2 regions of the Desulfurispora sp. genome follow, and region 1 is predicted to be linked to the other one. Evidence: riboswitches for the same ligand, from Rfam matches in the RefSeq annotation. Region 1 holds a riboswitch; the other holds the start of a gene.
What was found. Region 1 has a riboswitch for thiamine pyrophosphate ahead of thiC (phosphomethylpyrimidine synthase ThiC). Riboswitches for the same ligand answer to the same signal wherever they lie in the genome.
Positions count from the first base shown of each region.

Region 2: another riboswitch for thiamine pyrophosphate. It lies ahead of ACUVTU_RS06310 (MtnX-like HAD-IB family phosphatase); the one in region 1 lies ahead of thiC (phosphomethylpyrimidine synthase ThiC).

Region 1 is NZ_JBRAJI010000002.1:42,032-46,226, forward strand. It holds gene ACUVTU_RS01015 (valine--tRNA ligase) at 71-2,722, shown strand; TPP riboswitch at 2,744-2,853, shown strand; gene thiC (phosphomethylpyrimidine synthase ThiC) at 2,931-4,195, shown strand, end outside.
Region 2 is NZ_JBRAJI010000017.1:12,274-16,468, reverse strand. It holds gene ACUVTU_RS06320 (LysR substrate-binding domain-containing protein) at 122-1,036, opposite strand; gene ACUVTU_RS06315 (thiamine diphosphokinase) at 1,225-1,875, shown strand; TPP riboswitch at 1,952-2,057, shown strand; gene ACUVTU_RS06310 (MtnX-like HAD-IB family phosphatase) at 2,191-2,826, shown strand; gene thiS (sulfur carrier protein ThiS) at 2,827-3,030, shown strand; gene ACUVTU_RS06300 (thiazole synthase) at 3,032-3,823, shown strand; gene thiH (2-iminoacetate synthase ThiH) at 3,825-4,195, shown strand, end outside.

The DNA.
Region 1 (4,195 bases):
ACGAAAGGGGCTTTTCTCTATTTGTTGAATTCCTATGATTGTAAATCACGGGGGAAGGAGTAGAATACGGATGGATAAAGAAACGGGTTTTAATATGCCCAAAACCTATAACCCGCAGGATGTGGAAGACCGGTGGTACCGCTACTGGGAGGAGAGCGGCTTTTTTCACGCCACGCCGGATGGAGATAAAGAACCCTTTTGTATAGTGATGCCACCGCCCAATGTGACCGGTCAGCTGCATATGGGACACGCTCTGGACAATACGCTGCAGGACATCCTCACCCGCTGGCGGCGTATGCAGGGCTATAATACCCTCTGGCTGCCCGGCACCGACCATGCCGGTATCGCTACCCAGGCCAAAGTGGAGGAACAGCTGGCCAGAGAAGGCCTGAACAAATATGATCTGGGCCGGGAGAAGTTCCTGGAGCGGGTGTGGGAATGGAAGCGGCAGTACGGGGGGCGCATCACCACCCAGCTGCGCCGCCTGGGAGCCTCCTGTGACTGGCAGCGGGAGCGCTTCACCATGGATGAAGGTTGTTCGGCGGCGGTGCGGGAGGTTTTTGTGCAGCTGTACGAGCGCGGGCTGATTTACCGCGACTACTACATTACCAACTGGTGTCCCCGCTGCCACACCACCATTTCGGATATAGAAGTGGAACACCTGGAAAAACCCGGCCAGCTGTACTATGTGCACTATCCCTTGAAAGACGGCAGCGGCGGCATCACCGTAGCCACCACCCGGCCGGAAACCATCCTGGGCGATGTGGCCGTGGCCGTGCATCCGGAAGACGAGCGTTACCGGCACCTGGTAGGTAAGACCCTGGTGCTGCCTCTGGTGGGGCGGGAGATACCGGTAATTGCTGACGAGTATGTGGACCCGGCTTTTGGAACCGGCGCGGTGAAAATTACCCCCGCTCATGATCCCAATGACTTTGAGGTAGGCCAGCGCCACGGTTTGCCCCAGGTCATCGTGATCAACAAGGATGCGGTGATGACGGCCGAGGCGGGCGTCTACCAGGGCCTGGACCGCTGGGAGTGCCGCAAGAAGCTGGTGCGGGATCTGGAAAGCCAGGGGTATCTGGTAAAGATTGACGACCACAACCATGCCGTGGGGCACTGTTACCGCTGCAACACGGTTATTGAGCCCATGCTCTCCAAACAGTGGTTTGTGCGCATGAAGCCGCTGGCCGGGCCGGCTATTCAGGTGGCCGAGAGCGGGCGGGTGAAATTCATACCGGAACGGTTTACCAGGATTTATTTGAACTGGCTGGAGAACATCCGGGACTGGTGCATCTCCCGCCAGCTGTGGTGGGGCCACCGCATTCCGGTCTGGTACTGCGCGGACTGCGGGGCCACCATCGTATCCCGGGACGATCCCGCCCGCTGCAGCGGCTGCCAGGGCAGTAATCTAACCCAGGATCCTGATGTGCTGGACACCTGGTTTTCTTCCGCCCTGTGGCCTTTTTCCACCCTGGGCTGGCCCAACCAGACCGTGGATCTGGCCTGCTATTACCCCACCACCGTACTGGTCACCGGGCGGGACATCATCTTTTTCTGGGTGGCCCGGATGATTTTCAGCGGGCTGGCTTTTATGAACGATGTTCCCTTCCGCCATGTGTTCATCCACGGTCTGGTGCTGGATGCCATGGGGCGCAAGATGAGCAAGTCCCTGGGCAACGGGGTGGACCCCATTGATGTAATTGAGAGCCACGGTGCCGACAGCCTGCGCTTCATGCTGGTGACGGGTAACACGCCGGGCAATGACCTGCGCTTCCACTTTGAAAGGCTGGATGGGGCGCGCAACTTTGCCAACAAAATCTGGAACGCTTCGCGCTTTGTGCTGATGAATCTGCAGGATTACCAGCCCGGTCAGGTGCCGGAGCGGGAGAAACTGCTTCTGGCCGACCGCTGGATTATCAGCCGCCTGCAGCAGGTGATTGGGGAAGTTACGGAGTATCTGGAAAAATACGAACTGGGTGAAGCGGCCCGCGTGCTGTATGATTTCATCTGGAGTGAGTTCTGCGACTGGTATATCGAGCTGGCCAAGCCGCGTCTGTACCGGTCGGAAGGCGAGCAGCGCCAGGTGGCCCAGTATGTGCTGGCCAGCGTGCTCAAGACCACGCTGGAATTGCTGCATCCCTTCATGCCCTTTATCACCGAGGAGATCTGGCAGCGCCTGCCGGGGCATGGACAGACCATCATGAAGGCACCCTGGCCCAAACCGGCCTCTCTGTATCGCGATCCGGTCGCCGAGCAGCAGATGGATGTGCTGGTGGAGATTATCCGTTCTATCCGGCATATCCGCAGTGAGATGAATGTGCCGCTGGGCAAACAGGCTGACGTGGTGCTGCTCTGTCCGGACGCCGGAACCAGAAGCCTGCTGGAGTCCTGCCGGGCCGACATTGATCATCTGGCTACAGCCCGGACGACGATAGTGGCGGAAATGGCCAGCAGGCCGGAACAGGCGGCCCATGCTGTGGCCCGCGGTGTGGAAATATACCTGCCGCTGAAAGGGTTGATTGACATAGACCGGGAAAAGGCCAGACTGCAGAAAGAACTGCAGGCAGTGGAGAAGGATCTGGCCCGGGTGAGCGGCAAGCTGGGCAACCAGGGCTTTTTGAGCAAGGCGCCGCCTGAAGTGATTCAGAAAGAAAAGGAAAAAGAGGCCGAACTGTCCGATAAGGCGGCCGCCTTGCAGCGCCGCTTGCAAATGCTGGGCTGATATTGTAAGATAACATAAAATTCATCATTAACGGGGAGCTCATGTTATGGGCTGAGAAAGGGCTTTAAGCACCTGACCCGCAGAACCTGAACGGGGTAATGCCCGCGGAGGGAAGTGCTTGCTGAGGATTTACCAGCGCATCCTGAAGCCGGGGTGCGCTTTTACTTTTTGGGGGAGTATAAAACAAAGTGAACGGGAGGATGGAGCAATGACCCAGCTGGAAGCGGCCCGGGCCGGTAAGATTACTGAGGCCATGGAGCAGGTAGCTGAAAAGGAAAAAATAGCGGTGCAGGAAGTTTGCCAGGGAGTGGCCCGGGGAGAGATCGTCATTCCCGCCAATGTACGTCATGAAAATATCCAGCCGGCCGGGGTGGGCAAAGGACTGCGGGTCAAGGTGAATGCCAATATTGGTACATCCACCGCTTATCCCGAGTTGGCACCGGAGCTGGAAAAACTGGCTGCGGCGCTGGAGGCGGGCGCGGACAGTGTGATGGATTTGAGCACGGGCGGCGATTTGCCGGCCATCCGGCAGGAGATCATCGCCCGCTGCCCGGTGATGCTGGGCACCGTGCCGGTATACCAGGCCTGGGTGGAGGCGGCCCGGCGCGGTGGGCACATTCTGGACATGAGCGAGGATGAGCTGTTTGCCGTGATTGAGGAGCACGCCCGCAGCGGGGTGGACTTCATCACCGTGCACTGCGGGGTGACCAGTCAGGTGATCCGCACGCTCAAAGAGCAGGGCCGGGTGACCGACATTGTCAGCCGGGGTGGCTCCTTCATGGCCGCCTGGGTGCTCCATCACGGGCGAGAAAACCCGCTCTACAGCCAGTTCGACCGCCTGCTGGAAATCTGCCGGCAGTATGATGTAACCTTAAGCCTGGGGGATGGGCTGCGGCCGGGCGCCCTGGCCGATGCCACCGACCGGGCCCAGGTGGCCGAACTGCTGGTGCTGGGCGAGCTGGTGGACCGGGCCCGCCGGGCCGGTGTGCAGGTGATGGTGGAAGGCCCGGGTCACGTGCCTCTGCACCAGGTCGCGGCCAATATTCAGCTGCAGAAGTCGCTCTGCCAGGGGGCGCCGTTCTATGTGCTGGGGCCGCTGGTGACCGATGTGGCGCCGGGCTACGACCACATTACTTCGGCCATTGGCGGTGCGCTGGCGGCCTGGGCGGGAGCCGACTTTCTGTGCTATGTCACGCCGGCCGAGCACCTGGGACTGCCCACGGTGGAGGACGTCCGGGCCGGGGTGATTGCGGCCCGCATTGCCGGTCATGCCGCCGACATTGCCCGCGGCCTGCCGGGAGCGCTGGAATGGGACCGGGCCATGGCCCAGGCCCGGCGGGCCCTGGACTGGGAAGAGCAGCTGCGGCTGGCTATAGATCCCGTGCGGGCCCGCCAGGTGCGGGAGCAGCGCAACCAGGCCGGAGCCCAGGCCTGCTCCATGTGCGGAGACTTTTGTGCCATGCAGTTGGTGGC
Region 2 (4,195 bases), on a different contig from region 1:
GGCAGGAGCACAGGGGGGGCCGCTCAGGAAGGCTGGCGGGTCTAATGTTAAGCGGGTGTGCTTGGGAGGTAGACCGTCCCGTGGACGGGCCGGTGCCGGGTACCCCCGCTTTTTCATTGTGCTAATGGTTGGGCAGCAAACGGCGGCGGATATCCGGATCGCAGAGAAAATTTTTGAAGATGCCGGCCGAAAGTGTATCATTACCCTGTCGCGGCCAGGCCAGGTAGATGAAATAGCGATTTTGCAATCCGGGAACGTGTATAAGCCCCACCTTTCCCGCCTCCAACGCTTCCCGGGCGGCAATGCCGGATAGTACGCCGGTACCCAGACCGCTGTGTACGGCCTGGATTACGGCCTGGTTGCTACCCAGTTCCAGAAATGTGGGGAAGTAATTCAGATCGATCTGGTGTTCAGCCAGCTTTTTTTCCAGTAGCCGGCGAGTGCAGGAGCCGCTTTCGCGGGCAATCAGAGGTTCGCGCAGCAGCTCTTCGGTTGCCAGGGTGGCGCCGTTGTAGGGATGCCAGGTGGCGGTAATAAAAACCAGTTCATCCTCCAGCCAGGGCTGTGTTTCTATAGCCTCAACAGGTGTACCCTCACCCAGGATGCCCAGATCGACCTCCCTATCCTGCAGCCAGCGGGCTACCGCCTGGCTGTTGCCCACTTTCAGGCTGATTTTTACGCCCGGATGTTTTTCCCGGAAGCCGCCGATAAAGCAGGGCAGAAGAATCTCGGCTGTCATGCCGGTGGCTCCCAGCATCAGGTGACCGCTCTTGAGTCCTTCCAGTTCGCTCACTATAGCCCGGATTTTTCTGTAGTGGCGCATGAGCTGTTTTACTTCTGGGTAAAGAAGCCGTCCGGTTTCGGTGAGCACCACTTTTTTGTCGTTGCGTTCCAGCAGCGTGGCCCCCAGCTCTTCCTCCAGCGACTTGATTTGAAAGCTCACTGCCGGCTGGCTCATGCCCAGTTGCCCGGCCGCCCGGGTGAAGTTGCGCAGTTCGGCAACCAGCAGGAAGGTTTCCAGTTGTTTGATGTTCATGCGGAGCTACCTCGCTTTGCCAGATGTAAAAAGGTCTCTTGTTGACGACCGGTTCATGATAAAATAATATTGTTTAATGCCGGTGCATGGCAATACATTTCATATAATTTTCAAAATTTAAACAATAACACCAGCTTTCGGTTAAGTGAGCGAAGTCAAGAACAGGTATGGAACGGGATGGGATGTCTGTGCGCTGTGTAATCATTGCCGGTGGAGAAATGGGTGATTATGCCGGATACAGGTCGCTGTGCACGCCGGAAACCCTGGTGATCTGTGCGGACAGCGGGCTGCACCATGCCCGGGAAATGGGTGTGGTGCCGTCCTTGATCATTGGCGATATGGATTCGGTGGCACCCGATTTGCTGGAGGCTTACCGTATGGCGGGCTGCCAGATTCTGCGTTATCCCCGGGACAAAGACGAGATAGATACCGAGCTGGCCATCGAGCAGGCCCTGGCCCGCGGGGCCGGGGAGATATTCCTGCTGGCCTGTACGGGCAGCCGGTTGGATCAAAGTCTGGCCGCGCTGCACCTTTTGGGCCGGCTGGCCCGGCAGGGGATAAGCGCGGTATTGCTGGGACCGGGACACCGGGTGACGGTGGCCGCGCCACAGCGGCCGGCCGTACTGCACTGCCGGCCGGGCAGCGTCTTTTCTATTTTGCCGCTTACCGAAATAGCCCGGGGTGTAACTGCTTCTGGCTTGAAATGGCCCCTGGAAAATGCCGATTTGCACCTGGGCCGTCCTTTTACTGTAAGCAATGAAGTGCTGCAGGGTGAAGTGCGGGTCTCCTTGCGGGAGGGCTTGCTGCTGCTCATGGAAATTGATACGGGTACGGGTTAGCAAAAATTGCTGCCAAAAGCGCGGTTCGGTTTTGTTTATCCGGATATTTTATGTTACAATTGTAGCACAGCAAAATGATGCCGTCCGGGGGAGCGCCGCCAGGGCGCTGAGAAAGGCCAGAGCCTGACCCTTAGAACCTGATCCGGGTAATGCCGGCGCAGGGAGTGAACAGGCTACACTTTGGGCAGCTGTTTGATCAGGCACGGAGTGTGCTTCCCCGGTATCTTACGGTCAGGCGGGGCAGCGCACTTTTTTGTTTTATGCCCGGCAGAAGAAGTTCCGCTGATGTCTGATCATTGTTGGAGGAGTGGTCGGGTGGACTGGGTGATCTTCAGTGACTTCGACGGCACCATCACTCTGGAAGATACTTGCAACATGCTCATGCGCCGGTTCGGTTCCTCCAGGTCCTGGCAGTACGCTCGGGCCTGGGAAAAAGGGGAGTTGGACACCCGGCAGTGTACGGAATTAATCTTTCAGGATATGGAGCTGACCGAGGAAAAGGTGCGACGGGTGATTGATCAGGCCCGGGTGGATCCGCACTTTGAGACCTTTCTGGCCCGGTGCCGTGGGAAGAACATACCGGTTTATATCCTCAGCGACGGCTTCGATTATATTATCCACGCCCTGCAGCAGCGGGGCGGCTGGCCGGTGCGGGTCTTTGCCAATAAGTTGTCCTTTCCGGCCGGTTACCGTCTGGAATACCCGCACCACAACCCGCAGTGCGGTCGCTGCGGCACCTGCAAGAGTACGCTGGTGCAGGAGCTGGCCGGAACCGGGGCGCGCAAAATCTATATAGGTGACAGTACATCGGATTTCTGTGCGGTAAAGCACTGCGATGTGGTGCTGGCCAAAGGCCGGCTGGCCGATTACTGCCGGGAAAAGGGTATCGAGCACCGGGTGATTCGCGGTTTTGCCGATGTGCTGGAATGGCTGGTCAGTCAGGAGGTGTAGATGGTGAAAGTGCTGCTGAACGGCCGGGAGTATGAGCTGCCCGGAGAAATCAGTTTGCAGCAGCTGGTGGAACAAAAGGGCTACAATCCCGCCACCATAATTGTGGAGCTCAACTACAACCTGGTAAAAAGAGAGCAGTGGGGGGAAGTGCTTCTGCAGGAAAATGACCAGATAGAGATACTGCGTTTTGTGGGAGGTGGCTGATTTGTCACAGGAACAAACAAAAGACAGACTGGTAATCGGTGATCGGGAGCTGGAAAGCCGCCTGTTTCTGGGTACGGGCAAGTTTGCAACCAACCGGCTGATTCCCCGGGTGGTGGAAGCGGCCGGCTGCCAGGTGGTAACCGTGGCCGTGCGCCGGGTGGATCCGGACTTTGCCGAAGAAGACGTGCTCACCTATTTGCCGCCCGGCTGTATCCTGATGCCCAACACCTCGGGGGCGCGCAACGCCCGGGAGGCTGTGCGCATCGCCCGGCTGGCCCGGGAGGCCGGACTGGGCAACTGGGTGAAGATAGAAGTGATCACCGATAATAAATATTTGCTCCCCGATAATTACGAAACGCTGAAAGCCACCGAGATTCTGGCCGGGGAAGGCTTTGTGGTGCTGCCCTACATGAGCCCGGACCTGATGGTGGCCAAACAGCTGGTGGAGGCCGGTGCAGCGGCGGTAATGCCTCTGGGGGCACCCATTGGCAGCAATCGGGGACTGCGGACCAGGGAACTGATCCGGATCATGATTGAGGAGATTGAACTGCCTGTAATTGTGGATGCCGGCATCGGCCGCCCTTCCGAAGCGGCCGAAGCCATGGAAATGGGGGCCGCCGCCGTGCTGGTGAACACGGCCATAGCCACGGCCAGCGACCCGGTGCTGATGGCGGCCGCTTTCGGCCAGGCTGTACAGGCCGGGCGCCGGGCTTATCTGGCCGGCCTGGGCCCCGTTCGCTTTCAGGCCAGCGCTTCCTCTCCCCTGACCGGTTTTTTGCGCGAGGGTGAATGATATGAGCTATTACGAAGAAGTATATCTGCCCGTCTGCCAGGGCGTAGATGAAAACACCTTCAGCAACGTCACAGCGGCCGATGTGCGCAGGGCTCTGGGGAAAACCCGGCTCGGCGAGCACGACTACCTGGTGCTGCTGTCACCCCGGGCCGAGGAGTATCTGGAGGAAATGGCCTGGAAAGCGCACCGCCTGACGGTGCAGCACTTCGGCCGGGTGATCCAGCTCTACACCCCGCTCTACCTGGCCAACTACTGTGTGAACCGGTGTGCCTACTGCGGTTTTGGGGCTCACAATAAAATCAAGCGGGACCGGCTGACACCGGCCGAGGTGGAGCAGGAAGCGCGGGCCATATCGGGCATGGGCTTCAAGCA